4 regions of the Peribacillus sp. NPDC056705 genome follow, and region 1 is predicted to be linked to each of the others. Evidence: riboswitches for the same ligand, from Rfam matches in the RefSeq annotation. Region 1 holds a riboswitch; each other region holds the start of a gene.
The links. Region 1 has a riboswitch for cobalamin ahead of ACFRAK_RS19965 (energy-coupling factor ABC transporter permease). Riboswitches for the same ligand answer to the same signal wherever they lie in the genome.
Positions count from the first base shown of each region.

Region 1 (4,380 bases):
CATATAAAAAGGTGGAGGAATTACCAATAATGACAGTGGTCAACATTCCAATATCGTGGTTCAACATCTCTTTTAAATTGGTTATGACAATATCTTGCCTATCGCGATAGGCACTTTTCACCAACCCGACAGGTGTATCGGGTGAACGGTAGCGAAGGAGAATCTTCTGTGTTTCAACAATTTGCCTCGTCCGCCTGCCGCTGCGCGGATTATACAGGGCAATGACAAAGTCTGCCATTGCAGCTGCTTCAACCCTTTTAGCGATCAGTTCCCAAGGAGTTAGATGATCACTGAGGCTGATTGTACACGAATCGTGCATGACTGGTGCCCCAAGTAAAGATGCACAAGAGTTGATTGCAGAAATGCCAGGAATGACTTCAATACCCACTCCAGTTTCTTCTTTCCAGCCTTTTTCAATCAATACTTCATAAACCAACCCAGCCATCCCGTAAACCCCAGCATCCCCGCTGGAGATTACCGCAACTTTCTTACCCAGCTCCGCTTGTTTCACTGCTTCCTGAGCACGCGATACCTCTTCAGTCATCCCCGTACTAATAATCGTTTGATCTGTAAGCAGTCCCTGAATGAGTTCAACATAAGTTTTATAACCAATGATGTAGTCACTTTCTTGAAGGGCTTCGACAGCACGTTTGGTAATGTGTTCAAAATTCCCTGGTCCAAAGCCCACGACGAATAATTTACCGTTTGTACTCATTAAGACATCTCCTTTTACGCTTTGTTCTTTGAAATACCCGTATGAGCAGGAAAATTTGGATTGGGTGCCATTTCCCCATCATTGAATTGGTAGATCATTTGTGGAACAAACTCCCCATCATCGATATGGCTGACAATTTGGCGGCCGAAATCAGGCGTCTCCACTCGATACCAGTTTCCTTGAGGATAGGCAATCACAACGCAGGCATCCTTACATCTTCCGTTACACCGTGTCCTCGTTGTATGGATTTTCATGTCCAGTCCTTTGGAAGTAATTTCATCGCGAATCGCCTGGGTTACTTCTTCCCCGCCCTTTTTCATACAGCTGCTTCCATTACAAATCAACAGATGTGTATTTGTACCCATTAAGTTCCAAGTAGTCATCTTCTTCCTCCTGCGTTCAGGGAAAAGGCAAAATAAAAAACCTTAACATAAGAGTCAAGGTTTAAAAAAACTATATGGATGAGGAGCCCCAGGCAAGAATGCCCAATCTCCCGAAATCGTCATAGTCCTTCTACCTTTCCCTCCGAAAAGTATCATGCAATTTTAAAAGCAGGTTTCCTGGCTTACGCTTCATTTTACCTTGTCCCTTCCCGGCAACAATGCCAGTGGCTATCGACAATTTCATCAGCGTTTACAGTAGCGGGGGCTGCATCGGACTTTCACCGATTTCCCTATTATCCCTTGCATATTCACACAAGGGCACTTTTAAAATGAAATATTTGGTTTTATTATACATTTCTAACTAACTTTATCTATCATATAACAACTTTATCAAAATTCAATAGTTTATTCCGACTGTTTAGAAAAGTTTAATAGTGTATATCCTGTCAACAAGCCTTTCCTTGCAACAAACTTAGTCAAAAAAAAAAGATAGTATAGCTGGAATTATTTCTTTATGGTACACTATACGAGAATTTTCTAAATAATTACATAAGTTTTATGGTGTTGAATTTTTCGGAATTCAGCTTAAAAGGGAAGCCGGTGAAAATCCGGAGCGGTCCCGCCACTGTAAAGGGGAGTCCTATTACTTTAACAATTCCACTGTCAAATGAGATGGGAAGGATGTAATGGGATGATGAACCAAAGCCAGGAGACCTGCCATGAAGCGTGAAACTGTTTCAACCTACGAGGATGGGTGTGCGGATCAGGCAGAAAGGCCCATGGTTGGTTTATGCTGCAAAATTCCTGTTCATTACGCACTTCTTTCCTTTGAGAGAAGTGCTTTTTATGTTGGGCCGCCTTTCTTCTCAAGATTGTTCAGAAAAATTAAAAGTTTTGAAAGGAGAAAGAATGAAAAGAACCAATTGGAAGACCATTTATTTTGTCATTTTACTGCTTTTCGTCCCAAAACGGGCAATGGCCATGCATATCATGGAGGGCTTTTTACCCATTGAATGGGCTATATTCTGGTGGGCCGTGACGCTTCCATTTTTAATCCTAGGTTACCGGTCCATTAGAACCAAAGTAAGGGAAAACCCAGAAACAAAAATGATGCTTGGCCTATCGGGTGCATTTGTATTCATTTTATCCGCCCTAAAGATTCCTTCTGTTACGGGAAGTTCTTCACACCCTACCGGAGTTGGTTTGGGCTCCATTTTATTCGGTCCATTGGCCATGAGTGTCGTTGGCTCCATCGTTCTATTATTTCAAGCCGTTTTACTGGCTCACGGAGGATTGACGACATTAGGGGCCAATGCATTTTCCATGGCCGTTTGCGGACCGCTCATTGCTTACTTCGTCTTCAAGGGCGCAACTAAATTGGGTTGGTCCTTTTCACTTGCCGTGTTCTTGGCTGCTGCTTTTGGAGATTTGGGAACCTATGTAGTAACTTCCATTCAACTTGCTCTTGCTTTTCCATCCGAGGTAGGAGGATTCATGGCCTCTTTCAGTAAATTTGCAGGGATTTTTGCCCTGACCCAAATTCCCTTGGCAATCAGTGAGGGGCTACTGACAGTCGTCGTGATGAATTTCTTAAAAAAATACAATCTAGGCGAATTGAAGTTGCTGCGAGTTTTATCTAAGGAGGCCCGTTAACATGAAAAAAAGTTTACTGCTGCTTTTCCTGGTGGTCGTTCTTGCTACCATACCGTTAATCACGCAACAAGGAACGGAATTTGGCGGTGCCGATGGAGAAGCTGAAGAAGCCATCACTAAAATCCAGCCGGAATACAAGCCATGGTTCAACAGTATTTGGGAGCCGCCAGGTGCGGAAACCGAAAGTTTATTATTTGCGCTGCAAGCTGCAATCGGAGCCGGTTTCATTGGTTATTTCATAGGTGTAACGAAACAAAGGAATAAGCAAACCAAACAGGAAATTCCCGGAAAATCGAAGCATGTTACTCATTGATAAATATGCCTATTTCAATGGGCTAAAGGATGTACATCCGTTAGAAAAGATGGTTTTTGCAATCTCCCTTTTGCTATTTTCGTTAACGGTAAGGGATATGACCGTTTCACTCATCACTTTTACGGTGATGAGCGCTTTAATCATTTTTGCGGCAAAAATCCCGGTTTCTTATTATTTTAAATTACTTCTATTACCGGGATTTTTTATACTATCAGGAACCATTACCATCCTTTTTTCTTTTACAAGCAAATTTACTTCGTTTTCGAATATATGGTGGTCCTGGAAGGTCGGGAACTGGCAAATATTCATCAGCGATGACAGCATAGGAACAGTGATCAATTTGATCACTGTCGTAATAGGCAGCATCAGCTGTTTATATTTTCTCACCTTAACTACACCCATTACCGTCATTCTATCGGTGATGCGAAAACTTAAAGTGCCTTCCTTATTGGTCGATTTAATAGAATTGACCTATCGCTTCATCTTTATTTTTTTAGAAACAGCTTTGGCCATTCACCAATCACAAGCTTCACGGCTGGGGTATGGTTCGTTAAGGAAAGGCATTCGCTCTCTCGGATTACTAACCTCATCATTATTTTTAGGAGTATTGCAGCGCTCTGGACATTTGACGATGGCAATGAACGCAAGAGGCTATCAGGAGAACCTTTCCTATATCGAGGATACTTACACTTACTCCTCACGCAATTGGCTGATCGCGATTGTAATACTAGGAAGCTTAATCTTTATTAATGGATATTTGTAAATTGGAGGCAACCCAAGAATGGACGAGCATATTTTTCATATAGAAGGCCTCACCCATCAATTCGCGGATGGAACGTTTGCTTTAAACGATCTTTCGCTAACGATCCAACACGGTAAAAAGATAGCATTATTAGGCAATAATGGTGCCGGCAAATCGACTTTATTCCTCCATTTAAATGGTCTTTTACAACCTACGGCAGGAAAGATCAGATTTAAGGGCAAGAAAATGAAATATGACCGTAAAGCATTATTATCATTACGAAAGCAAGTGGGGATTGTTTTTCAAGATCCCGACTCGCAGCTCTTTTCCGCTAATGTACAACAGGATATATCGTTTGGACCGATGAATTTAGGATGGGATAGAAATGCAGTCCAGGAGAAAGTAAATTGGGCGATGGCTGAAACGGAAATAACGGAACTGAAAGACAGACCCACCCATTTTTTGAGCCTTGGGCAAAAAAAACGTGTCGCCATTGCAGGGGTACTCGCCATGGAACCTGATGTCTGGCTCTTGGATGAGCCTACAGCTGGATTGGATCCTTATTTCTCAAGAC
Region 1 is NZ_JBHTYI010000021.1:5,551-9,930, reverse strand. Features, by position in the region: gene cobJ (precorrin-3B C(17)-methyltransferase) at 1-715, opposite strand, end outside; gene ACFRAK_RS19970 ((2Fe-2S) ferredoxin domain-containing protein) at 730-1,098, opposite strand; cobalamin riboswitch at 1,249-1,439, opposite strand; cobalamin riboswitch at 1,641-1,834, shown strand; gene ACFRAK_RS19965 (energy-coupling factor ABC transporter permease) at 2,008-2,751, shown strand; gene ACFRAK_RS19960 (energy-coupling factor ABC transporter substrate-binding protein) at 2,753-3,064, shown strand; gene cbiQ (cobalt ECF transporter T component CbiQ) at 3,051-3,827, shown strand; gene ACFRAK_RS19950 (energy-coupling factor ABC transporter ATP-binding protein) at 3,846-4,380, shown strand, end outside.

Region 2 (4,380 bases), on a different contig from region 1:
CGTCGCGATCGCTTTTTTTCAATGGCAGACCTTCTCTAAGTGCAGGCTCATCAACCTGAATCATTTTAACTCCAGCAGATTCCAATGCAATGACTTCCTTTTCCAAAGCGAGCGCCAGCTGATAACAAACATTCTCCCTGGAAATATCATCACGGACAAATGACCAATTCAAAATCGTAACAGGACCTGTAAGCATTCCTTTTACCGTCTTCTTCGTCAGTGATTGTGCGTAAACACTTTCCTTGACTGTCATCGGTTCGATGAAATGGATGTCGCCATAGATGACTGGTGGTTTTACGCAGCGGGATCCATAGGATTGGACCCAACCCTTTTCCAGAAAGATGAATCCGCCCAACTTATGGCCGAAGTATTCAACCATATCCGTCCGTTCGAATTCCCCGTGAACGAGAACATCCAAACCGATTTCTTCTTGGATTTCGATCCATTTGCCGATTTCTTCGTTAACGAATGTTTCATATTGCTGAGCGGTCCAATCTCCTTTTTTGAATTTCCCGCGTGCTTGTTTAACTTCAAGTGTCTGCGGAAAGCTACCGATCGTAGTCGAAGGAAGGAAAGGCAATTTGAAAAATTCCTGTTGTTTTTGGTAACGCTCTTTAAATGGAATTTGACGGCCGGCAGTCCTGGTTTTAACCTTTTCGACTTTCGATCGTACAGCCCCATGATTCCGTGCATTTGAACTTGCTAACGTTTGAACCGTAATTTTATTGGCATCGACTTTTTCGGCGATTGCTTCAAAGCCTTGATTATTCCCTTTGACCAAGAGTGTGATTTCCTCAAGTTTCTCGTCAGCGAAAGCAAGGGCCTGTTTCACTTCTTTTGAAAGGGCGGATTCATTACGAACGGTCACTGGGACATGAAGCAGGGAACAAGAGGGCTGAAGCCAGATTTGGTCTTCGGCTACCTTTTTCTTAAGAGTCTCGATCAATTGAATTTTTTTCGATAAATCAGATAGCCAAATGTTTTTTCCGTCAATCACACCTGCAGCAAGTACTTTGTCCTTAGGGAAGCCGAATGCTTCAAGATTACTTAGATTCCTCCCTTTATCATGTACAAAATCAAGACCGATTCCTTGGACTTTTAATTCGATGACTTCTTGGTAGTGTTCCACGGCATCAAAGTATGTTTGTAGCATGATGTTCAGGTTCGGTGCTGCTTCATTCAGCTTTTCATAGAGGTAAGTAACAGTTTGCATATCATCTTTGGAAATGGATGAAACAAGAGCAGGTTCATCCATTTGTACCCATTTCACTCCTTCTTGCTCCAACTCCCGCAGGATTTGCGTGTATAGGGGAAGCAAGCTCAGGATGATGCCAGGGATCTCTTGTTTATTGAAGCCTTTGGAAAGGGAGATGAAGGTATAAGGTCCGATCAATACGGGCTTCGTTTCAATCCCTAGATTTTCCTTGGCTTCCCGGTATGCTGCAAGTGGTTTATTTTCTGTTAAAGTCAGCTGTGGCAGTTTTAATTCAGGGACAATATAGTGATAGTTCGTATTGAACCATTTCGTCATTTCGGAAGCAACTTCATCATTGTTTCCGCGAGCCATTGAATAATATACGGAAAGAGGAACTCTACCGCCTTCATAGGCTGAATAACGTTCAGGAACAAGACCGAACATGACGGACATGTCGAGCATTTGATCATAGAAAGTGAAGTCGTTGACAGGAATGATATCAATGCCCCGTTGCTTCTGTTTTTGTAAGTTGCCTAAACGGATTGCTTTTAGTTGTGCCGTAAATTCCGCTTCATCGATTTTACCTGACCAGTAAGCTTCCAATGTACGTTTCCATTCACGATCTTCCCCGATTCGAGGGTAACCCAAACTACTGCTTTTCAAAATTCCCATCCTCCCAATTCATATTATTGAACAATAAAAAAAGCATCCCTAACCGTCAAAAGAGAAAGTTAGAAATGCTTAAAATAAGAGGCATTCAGAATGCCCCTTACAATTATAAGGTCCCTAACACCTCCCTATCTCCCGTAGGTTAAAACAGTGTTGTTGAAATAGGCAGGTCTCCTGACTTAGGGATTATCATTAGCGGCGGGCCTTCCCGATCCGTTGATCAGTGGCATATTGGATGGCGCTAACACTCCCATTACAGTGGCGGGACCGTGCCGGAATTACACCGGACTTCCCTTTTAATCCTAATTAATAATTAGGAACCTATTTCCACATATGAAATTTTACAAAACCTGCCTTTATAAACTGTTTGCAAGTCTAAAATTTTTAAAATAAAAACTATTATAAAAATTTAGACAATCTTAACATATCCGACCAAAAGGGTCAACATGAGATTCGGGAAAAGAATCCGTTTTTTTGAGTGTGTGGGTGATGAGGATAAGGTCTGTTCCTAAAAAAGAATATATTGTTTGGACAGGGAGTATGTATAGAGGGAGTGGCGTATTGAAATGGGGCGTTGGGGATGACTTTCTACATCTTGATTGCAGGAATCATTTTTTGCATGGTGATGAGCATTCGTACGTTATTTCTTGTTGAGTCGGGAGGAAAGAAGTTTTCTCTGGAGGATATGCTGTGGCTTGGCAATTTATATGCGACGATATTGGTTGGGTTCGCACTGATTTATTTATTATACGAGCTTCAGAATCATTCGGTGATTCTTGATATGGGCAATCGGCTGGATGGCACTTTCTATGAACAGTTGAAGACTTCCTTTTACTTTAGTGCGATGACGATGTTTTCTGTAGGGTATGGAGATATAGCCCCGATTGGCATGGGCAGGATGATAGCTACCATTCAGGCTTTCATCGGGTATACACTACCGGCAGCGTTCGTGATTCGGACAGTTATCGATCTGGAACAGAATGATAGGAGGAATAAATGAAAGTTGTGTTTCTTTCGATTATTGGGTACTCTTACCATAATGAAGGAAATGGAGGGTTCAATATGACTGTTAAAATTGGAGCAAAAGCACCTGATTTCAAACTCCCTGCAAACAATGGTGAAATGGTTTCCCTATCGGATTTTAAGGGGAAAAACATTGTTTTATATTTTTATCCAAAAGACATGACGCCAGGTTGCACGACGGAGGCCTGTGATTTCCGGGACCATAATGAGCAATTCGAGGAATTGGACGCGGTCATCATTGGTATCAGCCCAGATCCAGCGGCACGTCATGAAAAGTTCATCGAAAAGCATGGATTGCCTTTTCTGCTGCTGGCTGACGAAAATCATGAAGCGGCTGAATCATTTGATGTTTGGCAATTGAAAAAGAACTTTGGCAAGGAGTATATGGGCATTGAACGTTCAACTTTCCTGATAGATAAGGCTGGTAAGATAGTCAAAGAATGGCGTAAAGTAAAAGTCAAAGGCCACGTCGAAGAAGCTCTTGAAACTCTTCGTGACCTCGAAAAATAAGGGACAGGCAGATGAAGGATGAGCGAATAACGAAGCTTGCAGCCAGGCTGATTCATCATTCGATACAAATACAGCCAAAAGAGAGAATCCTCATACGGGGGCATATTAACACGAAACCATTATTGAAAGAGCTGATTGATGAAATTTACAGAGTGGGTGCTTATCCATATGTAGAACTCGAAGACGATGAGATAAGCCGCCACCTGTTACAAGGGAATGTGAAGGAACAACTTGACACATCTTCGCAATGGGCTCTGAAGAAATATACAGATATCGATGCAGTCATCATCATCACTGGGGAAGAAAACGAAGTGGAAATGACTGATGTTCCCATCGAGAGGCACCGTCTTCAGGGGGAGGCTATGAATTCCCCCACTCTTTTCTATGTAAACAACCGACGTTGGGTCTTACTTAATTATCCCACCAACGCATCAGCGCAAAAAGCCGGCATGCCCTTCAACACGTACCAAAACTTTCTGTTGAACGTCTGCACCATGGATTACGGGAAAATGGAGGCGGCCTTGAAACCATTAAAACAATTGATGGAACGGACTGACAAAGTCAGGATCGTTTCACCAGGAACAGATTTGACCTTTTCCATTAAAGGTATGCCGGCCATCATATGTGCCGGAAAAAAGAATTTACCGGATGGGGAAGTGTTTACGGCACCCATAAAAGATAGTCTCAATGGAAGGATATCCTTTAACACACCCACAACCTATGAAGGAATCACCTTTAGTGACATAGAATTAAACTTTGAAAAGGGAAAAATCATTAAAGCAACTTCCAATCGTGACTCAGAAATGAACCAAATTCTGAATATTGATGAAGGGTCCCGGTTTATAGGGGAGTTCGCAATTGGAATCAATCCATATATATTGGAACCTATGGACGATATATTGTTCGATGAGAAAATAAGCGGGAGTCTGCACTTGGCTATTGGGCTCTCCTATGAAGAAGCGGATAATGGAAATCGTTCATCG
Region 2 is NZ_JBHTYI010000049.1:3,622-8,001, reverse strand. Features, by position in the region: gene metE (5-methyltetrahydropteroyltriglutamate--homocysteine S-methyltransferase) at 1-1,867, opposite strand, end outside; cobalamin riboswitch at 2,012-2,204, opposite strand; gene ACFRAK_RS26180 (ion channel) at 2,445-2,864, shown strand; gene bcp (thioredoxin-dependent thiol peroxidase) at 2,927-3,397, shown strand; gene ACFRAK_RS26170 (aminopeptidase) at 3,409-4,380, shown strand, end outside.
Region 2: linked by a shared signal. The riboswitch ahead of metE (5-methyltetrahydropteroyltriglutamate--homocysteine S-methyltransferase) and the one ahead of ACFRAK_RS19965 (energy-coupling factor ABC transporter permease) in region 1 are both predicted to bind cobalamin.

Region 3 (4,380 bases), on a different contig from region 1:
TCCTGAAAATCAGCTACTCCCGTTTGTTCCATAACTCGTTGGACAATCGATTCATCTTCTGCGGACCAACTGTGGAACCAACCTGATTGATGGGCATATCGACCAAGTGAGACCGTCTCTTTTACTGTATAGGAGAAAGCTAATGAGGAATGTTGGGGGAGCACAGCAATGACCTGTGCAAGTTGTTTTGACGAATAATCCTTCAAATCCCTACCTCTAATCCGTACGCTTCCGCCTTTATAATCGAGCACCCCGCTAAGCATGCTTAAAAGCGTCGTTTTTCCGCTGCCATTTGGACCAAGAATCCCGAATAATTCCCCTTTATGTACATCAAAAGAGACAGAGTCCAAAACAGCTTTGTTATGATATCCACCTGTTAACCCTCTTACTTCAAGCATCCGTTTTTACCCTTCTCTCCGTCTCTTTAATAAAATCAGCGCAAATGCAGGCGCCCCGATAAGTGAGGTGATCACCCCGATCGGCAGTTCCGATGGGGCAATGATCGTTCGTGCCACAAAATCCGCCAATATTAAGAATCCGCTTCCTACCAACAATGACAAAGGAAGCAGATGTTTATGGTCAGGCCCCCAAATCTTTCGGACAAAATGAGGAATGACCAATCCTACAAAGCCAATCGCCCCTGAAACGGCAACGGCTGCCCCTGTCAATGTCGAACCGGCTATCAAGATCCACATTTTCCGCCGCTTAACATTCACACCTAAGTGCTTTGCCCGGTCTTCCCCGAAAGTCATCGCATTCAATTCACTAGTATTCATGATCAAAATCAATGATCCAATGATAAAAAAGGGCAAAATGATTGCAATGTAATTCCAACCTCGCATTGAAACGCTTCCCATCAGCCAGCCGATGATTTGTCTTAATTCATCACCCGTCAGCGCAATCATCAATGAAATGAAGGCACTTAAAAATGAGCTGAAAATGATTCCCGTTAAAATGATCGTTTCCACTTTCATCGATCGATCCATTTTTTTTGCGAAAGTAAGTACGCAAAGCATCGTGAGCACTGAGCATAAGATACTCAATGCCGGAAGAGTATATAAACCGATGAACGGCAGTGAAATATTCAAGAATATTGTCAATACGGCGCCTACCGATGCTCCTGATGAAATACCCAATGTGTAAGGATCAGCGAGCGGGTTCCGGAGCAGTCCCTGAAAAGCCGCACCCGCAATCGCAAGTGATGCCCCGACCAAACCCGCAAGCAATACACGCGGCAGGCGGATGTTCATCACGATATTCGTAAGCATCACATCCGGATCAGCAGAAATCGGCAAATGGAAAATCTCCTTGCCGATTATTTGTATAAGTACGGGAATCGGTACTGGCACCGAACCAAAGGAAATGCCTATCGTCATCGCGAATAACAAAATGAACAACGCAATCAAATAAGCAAACGCCCATTTAGTTGTCAAATTGGTTCGGATAGACTGATTTGGCAAGTTCCTCTACTCCCTCTATTAAACGTGGACCGGAACGGGTCACCAAGTCTGAATGGACATCAAAGACTTGGCCATTCTTAACGGCATTTACGTCTTGCCATCCCTTTCGGCCCGTCACTTCACTAACTGGATCTTTCGTATAATAACCATACGTTGTAATGATGACATCCGGATTTGCAGCAATCATCGACTCTTCATCAATTTTTGCCCATCCGTCCAATTCTGCAGCAGCATTATCCGCTGAAATAATGTTAAGCATCTCATTCATGAAAGTATTTTTTCCAGGTGTGTATATTTCCGGTGAAGGCGAAACTTCCACTAAAACGGTCTTCCTATCCTCTTCCTTTACGGATTTGGCCTTTTCCTGGATATCCTTGAGCTTCGTTTTCATATCCGTAACGATTTCTTTTGCCTTATCCTGTTCACCCGTTGCCTGTCCAATCATTTCAATAGACTTATAGACTTGGTCAAAGCTTTGTGCATCATTCACTACAAGGACATCTATTCCAGCATCCTTAAGCTGCTGTAAACCCTCATTCGAATTATGGGCACTTGATGCATGCGCAAGAACAAGATCAGGCTTCATGGAGACAATCAGCTCCGTGTTCATTTCCATTCCGCCAACTTTTTCAATTTCTTTCGTTTCTTCCGGGTAATTATCATTGTCGGAAACACCAACGACCTTTTTTCCCAATCCAAGTGCAAAGACCACTTCCGTATTACTTGGTATCAACGAAACAATTTTCTTCGGTTTTTGTTCTATCGTCACTTTTTCCCCAGTTGCATCTTTAATCGTAATCGGAAAAGCTTCGTGTTGAGCATGATTCGTTTGCTGCTTTTCTTTTCCTTCATCAGCAGCGTCACTGCAGCCAACCATCAATCCTGCAGTAAGCAACATCAACAGTATCAGACCAAAAATTTTCTTCATTTTCATTCCCCACAATCTTTTCATTTAATTTCTTCCCACCTGTAATTAAGAAAACGCATTGTTGGAAGATGCCCCCAAAACAAAAAGCACCTCCCGTTAAACGGAAGGTGCTTGCATGGCAACAATATCATTACGGACTCTTTCTTAGGGTCTGCCACACACCTTCCCATCCGCGTAGGTTACAGGTGTACGAATTCTGGCAGGTCTCCTGGCTCATGGTCATCGTCAACGGCACCTTCCCATATCTCATACAGTGGTACACAGCCGTCAGCTCCCATATACAGTGGCGGGACCGCGTTGGCATTTCACCAACTTCCCTTTTAAGTCATTAAGACACCAAATCGTTCATATGTATATAATTTTCACTGCCTTCATTATACACCATGTAAGAATCGATTATTATATGATTTTTCTGAACAAGTTCGAAATGACCCGTCCATCTTCAATGATTAGAAGCATTTTCTATCAGCGACGCGAACCCACCGACTGATAATCCGGGTGAAATCCGAACTCGATGCAGGGCATGCATCCCTTGGTCCCTTGAAGCTCCCCCAGGTTCGGTGGTGACTGCCATCTTGTATCCCGCTTCTTCTGACAGCGCTAGACTCTCTTCATTATACCGGCCAACAGGATAGGAAAGCACTGTCGTGTCCTGTTTGAGGATACGATCGAACAGATCCTTTGACTGGACCATTTCAGCTTCTTGCTGTACTGCCGTCATGCGGTTCAGCTCCAAATGGTTGATCGTATGGCTTTCGATCGAAATCCCATTCCTGCTCATCACCAACATTTGATCTTCAGTCAGGTGATGACCTTTATCAATGGACTTACCGATCATGAAGACAGTTGCTTTCATATCATTTTCTTTTAATATCGGAAAAGCCTCCGTGTAGTTATCTGTATAGCCATCATCAAAAGTAAGCCAGACACACTTCTCACTTGGCATCCGATTCTCGGTTAAAACGAGGTATGCTTCTTCAGGCGATAATGTATAGTAACCATTCTCCCGAAGCCAAGCCATCTGTGCTCGGAATTCCTCAATTGGAACCCGAAGTCCATTCCCTTCAGAAATGCTGTGATACATCAAGATTGGAAGCCTGACCGCGGACTTGGCCATTATCCAGTCTCCCGTATCGATCTGGCCATCCAAATCCTGACCAGTCTCAGTCTCATTCTCGGCCGCTTCGACCACTTCAATGTCATCTTCCGCAATCGGTGCAGCCGTTTTTATGCCTATACCCTCTACAATCCCTTGTGAACATCCAGGTAAAATTAAAATTCCCACCAATGCCACCATCCATAAAACTCTATATCTTTTCACTATCATTCCCCTAATTTTTTCTAGTATAATAGTATCAGAATACTATTCGATAATAAAGTATTCCATTTAAAGAATTAATAGGAAAACAAAAGAGCATAGTGCCCTGCTGAGCATTTATGAAGATTTTTTTCATAAGTATGTGCTATAAGCTTGAAAAGTTTGCCTATAAGAAATATAATAAATAAGTCGTCGACTTAAATATATGTCCCAGTAGCTCAGCAGGATAGAGCGACAGCCTCCTAAGCTGTAGGTCGTAGGTTCGATTCCTATCTGGGACGCTAAAGTTTATAAGCCCTGTTATAATGCGGATTCTCCGTGTTATAGCAGGGTTTTTTCTGTAATTTATGTGGAGGTCAGACAAAGTTAACCACTACTTCATCAATCCCTATAGATATAAAAAAATCCAAGCCCTGTAAAACACAGAACTCAGATTTTTATTATATTTAGACTTCAAATAAATTCCAATTAGCTATACTTACTTTTCAATTAAACCTATCTCATTGATTTTTTCTTCAAAAACAGGTCCGAAACTTTCAGAATAAGTATTCGTTAAATGCCTATTGTCACGGTAAATTATAACATTACCTATAATGGGCTGGAATTTACCGTTTACCTTGAAGTAATCTGTTAAGTCAATTTTATGCAAGGATTTATTCTCTTTTTCAAATTGT
Region 3 is NZ_JBHTYI010000001.1:79,497-83,876, reverse strand. Features, by position in the region: gene ACFRAK_RS00370 (heme ABC transporter ATP-binding protein) at 1-398, opposite strand, end outside; gene ACFRAK_RS00365 (FecCD family ABC transporter permease) at 405-1,460, opposite strand; gene ACFRAK_RS00360 (ABC transporter substrate-binding protein) at 1,423-2,388, opposite strand; cobalamin riboswitch at 2,570-2,744, opposite strand; gene ACFRAK_RS00355 (polysaccharide deacetylase family protein) at 2,831-3,685, opposite strand; tRNA gene ACFRAK_RS00350 (tRNA-Arg) at 3,914-3,987, shown strand; gene ACFRAK_RS00345 (acyltransferase family protein) at 4,185-4,380, opposite strand, start outside.
Region 3: linked by a shared signal. The riboswitch ahead of ACFRAK_RS00360 (ABC transporter substrate-binding protein) and the one ahead of ACFRAK_RS19965 (energy-coupling factor ABC transporter permease) in region 1 are both predicted to bind cobalamin.

Region 4 (4,380 bases), on a different contig from region 1:
TTCATTTTGGAAGGTCTCCGATCCTGTTGTATAGATTTCCGGAGCAGGGCTAATCTCAAAGTATGTTTGCTCCTTTTCATCTAAGGTTTTCACTTTTTCTTCGACATTTGTAATTTGGGATTTGATATCTTTCACTAATTCATTCCCTTTTTCGGCGACACCCATCACTTTAGCAATCTGCCCGATATCACCATATACATCATCGAAATTTGCCGCAGATTTAATGATGAATACAGGGATACCGGCATCTTCAAGTGGTTTCAGTGCCGTTTCATCCCCAATGGTATAAGCAATGATGGCATCAGGTTTCAAGGCAATGATTTTTTCTGCATTAATGTTAACGGAGTCTGAAACATGTTCGATATCCTTCGCTTCCTCTGGATAATTATCGAAGTCTGTCACGCCAACGACTTTATCACCCTGTTCAAGGGCAAATAAGATTTCCGTATTGCTTGGCTGAAGTGAAACGACCTTTTCCGGGATTTTCTCGAATTTTATTTTCTTACCAGTATCATCCGTAACGGTATAATCCTTGATTTCTTCGACCTTTTTACTATCTTTATTATCCTTTGAGGATTGATCATTGTTCACTCCGCATCCGGTGAGGAATAGCGTAAGCATCAGCATGGAAATCCAACTGAATCGTAGGGTTCTCTTCATTATTTATTCCTCCGTTTTCTTTTTCATTGGTTTGGTTGGGTATGATTTACTTATAAAAGGAATCTCCTCGATCCCCTGTTGCTTATTGACGTAGACTGCCATCACGAATAATACATTTGCAAGCAAGTGAGCGTAATCAAAAAGAATTCCTGGAATTTCCTTTTCTAGACTTACCTTGTGTAAAGCTCGCACGGACTTTTTGGCCTCACTGCGGCAAGTATGCAAAGTACATGCTGCGGTTGATCCTTGTGGAAGGACGAATGTTTCGATTCGATCCCTCACTTCAGCGACATACCGGTCGTAGATTGCACTTAAACGGTCGAGATCATCGCCGGTAATGGCTAAATTCCCACGGACTGAGCCGTTTAAATGGTAAACCATGGGCAATAATTCCATTAAGTCACGGTATACATCGGGGACGTCCTCAGTAAGCGAGGCGGCCAAGCCGATCTGTGTCGTCAATGAGTCTGTGCGGATTTCAAAATCGACGGTCGATACGGACTCACGCATGTATGGGTAGCATAAAAAACGAAAGTCTTTCTTTGCCATAAATCTTCCTCCTTTTACGTATTGGGTGAATGACCTCCGTATTGCTTTTCCCAGCAAGACAAATAGCCGACCAAGAGTTTTGGTCGGCTTCGGGCATCTATGTATCTGTAGTAGAAAAAGATGGGAGGGCCGTACAATCTCCTATCTTCCGAAGAGCATAATACGATGAAAAAAGGCAGGTCTCCTGGCTCGTGCGTCATTTTACTCTAAGAACCTTCCCATTTGGGTTAAATGGCCGGTAATCGGCGAGCGATTACAACCTCAAATAGTGGTAAACATCTTATTTCATTAGCACTTACAGTTGCGGAAACAGCTTCGGTTTTAAACCGAATTCCCTATTAAGCTGACAATGCAGCACCTTTTTCTGCAAGATTCATATTCACTTAGCAACAGTTTACCATACCTTTTTTCAATAGACTGCATTAATATTTTTGGACAAATTCGTTTATGGTTTACCGAATATCTAGTAAACTTACAATGTAAGGTTTAATTGGAGCTTAATGTAAAATTTTGATATAGAAAAAGGTATGAAATCATGGTGATACTGTGAATCCCGGGAGGTAGAGAATGATTTATAAGCAGGTCAATCAAAAACTGGAAATGGTTCTGGGGAACATCGAAAAGGTGATTATCGGAAAACGGGATATAGCAGAACTAAGTATCGTGGCACTCCTTTCCGGTGGACATGTTTTATTGGAGGATGTTCCGGGCGTAGGGAAGACAGTCATGGTAAGGGCACTGGCAAAATCTATAGGTGCAAGCTTTAAGAGAATTCAATTCACACCTGATTTACTTCCTTCTGATGTTACTGGTGTTTCGATCTTCAATCCTAAGGAACAAGAATTCATTTTTAGGCCAGGTCCGATAATGGGACATATTATTTTAGCCGATGAAATTAACCGGACCTCGCCGAAAACTCAGTCTGCATTACTTGAAGCCATGGAAGAGGCAAGTGTGACGATTGATGGTGTCACAAGGAGATTGGAGAAGCCGTTCTTCGTAATGGCGACACAAAATCCGATCGAATACGAGGGGACGTATCCGCTTCCGGAGGCTCAATTGGATAGATTCCTATTAAAAATGAAAATGGGCTATCCGGGTGTGGAAGAAGAGATAGAGGTTCTTAATAGAGCTCAATACACGGTACCGCTTGATGAGCTGGAAGCCGTCATCACCTTGGATGAATTGATAGAATTACAGGCTGAGGTAAAAGCTGTGATAGTGGATGACACAATAAAACGATATATTGTTGAATTGGCGAATCGAACACGTACGCATGAAGGGGTCTATTTAGGTGTAAGCCCGCGTGGATCGATAGCCTTGATGAAGGCAGCCCAGGCTTACGCGCGGGTCCAGGGCAGGGACTATGTTCTGCCGGACGATGTTCAATATTTGGTGCCATTCGTATTTTCCCACCGGCTTATTTTGAAACCTGAAGCGAAGTATGAGGGCTTCGATGCTGGAATGGTGATACATGAAGTTGTGGCGACAACACAGGTGCCTGTAAAGCGGGCTATGACCTAATGCGCAAATTCATCAACATTTTAAGGGGAAATATGAGTGTGGTCGGACTTGTATTACTCTTGACGGTTTCCTTTTGCTATGCAATGTTTCAAGGTGGTTTTGTCAGTTGGTTCATTTTTTATTCATTTTTGCCGTTTTCTGTGTACGCTTTGATTCTGCTGTTTTATCCGCTGCATGATTTGATCGTTGAGAGAAAGATCAATAAAAGGGAATGCCAGGCCGGCGAATCTGTTGAAATAGCATTGACGTTTACCCGTAAAAACCGGCTGCCCCTACTATTTATGGTGGTAGAGGAGGAATTGCCTCAGCGTCTGGAAGATAGGGGATTTCAAAGGAAAATCATTATCTTTCCGGGATTCAGGCGTACCTTCTGCATGTCATATACCTTGGAAGACATGGAGCGTGGAGAGCATTCGTTTCAATCGATCCGCTTTTGGGTTGGGGATTTTTTCGGGTTAGTCGAAAAGGAAGCGATATATAGTTCACCTCTGAAAATAACTGTTTTTCCTCGTTATCATGAGCTTGCCTACAGTGATCTTGATCGAGTGTTCAATCAGGGGGCAGTGGTTTCAACAAAGAAAACACAACGGGAACATTCAGTGGTATCCGGAGTAAGGGAATATCAGCCAGGCGATCAGTTGTCATGGATTAATTGGAAGGCGACGGCCAGAACGAGTGAAATCATGACGAAGGAATTCGAAGTGCAGAAAAACCGGGATGTATTCATCATGCTTGATGAAAAGCCGTCGGATTTATTCGAAGAATCCATTGTGATGGCTGCTTCCGTTGCTCACGCCATGTTAAAGAAAGGCATGGAAATTGGGTATGTGAGTATGGGGTCGAGGATGATCATACCGGCAGCAGCGGGCAATTACCAGAAACGAAGGATTTTTTACAGACTTGTTAAAGAAGAGCCGAGTGCAGTAAACGCATTGAATGAAAATGTCAGGAAGGGAATTCTTCCGGCAAACGCTGCTGTGATATTCATCGTTTCAGACTTAACTTTAGAAAAGGTGGACATATTGAGTGCTTTCCAACCTAATCAGGGATTAATGTTATGTGTTAAGAAACAGGCAAATCTTACTGATGAGGAAAGGTTGTCAAGTTCTGCAGCTGTTTCGAGGGGGATGAAGGTTAGCTTTTTTGAACAGGGCCAACTAAAGTTTGATAGATCAGAGGTGATGGCAAAGTGAATGTCACCACCGAAAAGTTGGAAAGGTTCATGCATGTCTTGATGTATGTATTTGGTCTGTTGTTGATTACTGAATGGTTAAGGCCTGTCGATAAACTCACCGATACAGGTAATATCATCATTTTTATTTTATTTTTGCTCTATTCCCTGCTGCTGCATTATTTCCGCCTACATTGGTCAATCCGAGTTATTCTCAATAGTGCTTATATAATGATTTCATTACAGTTCCTCCATTCAATAGACGCTTTATTTCAATTGTCATGGCTGAAAGGATTTCTAGCGGATTTTAAGGGCAATCTTGGTTTTATATATGATGGGAATTGGGAGTTGATCACAAATCCATTTCGAACGATGTTATTTTTTGTCCTTCTTTGGCTTGTAACATACTTGATCCATTACTGGGTGATGGTGAGGCAAAGCATCTTTTTCTTTTTTATGTTAACGGTGATTTTTAT
Region 4 is NZ_JBHTYI010000031.1:8,977-13,356, reverse strand. Features, by position in the region: gene ACFRAK_RS23240 (ABC transporter substrate-binding protein) at 1-660, opposite strand, end outside; gene ACFRAK_RS23235 (hypothetical protein) at 664-1,209, opposite strand; cobalamin riboswitch at 1,367-1,586, opposite strand; gene ACFRAK_RS23230 (AAA family ATPase) at 1,777-2,733, shown strand; gene ACFRAK_RS23225 (DUF58 domain-containing protein) at 2,766-3,926, shown strand; gene ACFRAK_RS23220 (DUF4129 domain-containing transglutaminase family protein) at 3,923-4,380, shown strand, end outside.
Region 4: linked by a shared signal. The riboswitch ahead of ACFRAK_RS23235 (hypothetical protein) and the one ahead of ACFRAK_RS19965 (energy-coupling factor ABC transporter permease) in region 1 are both predicted to bind cobalamin.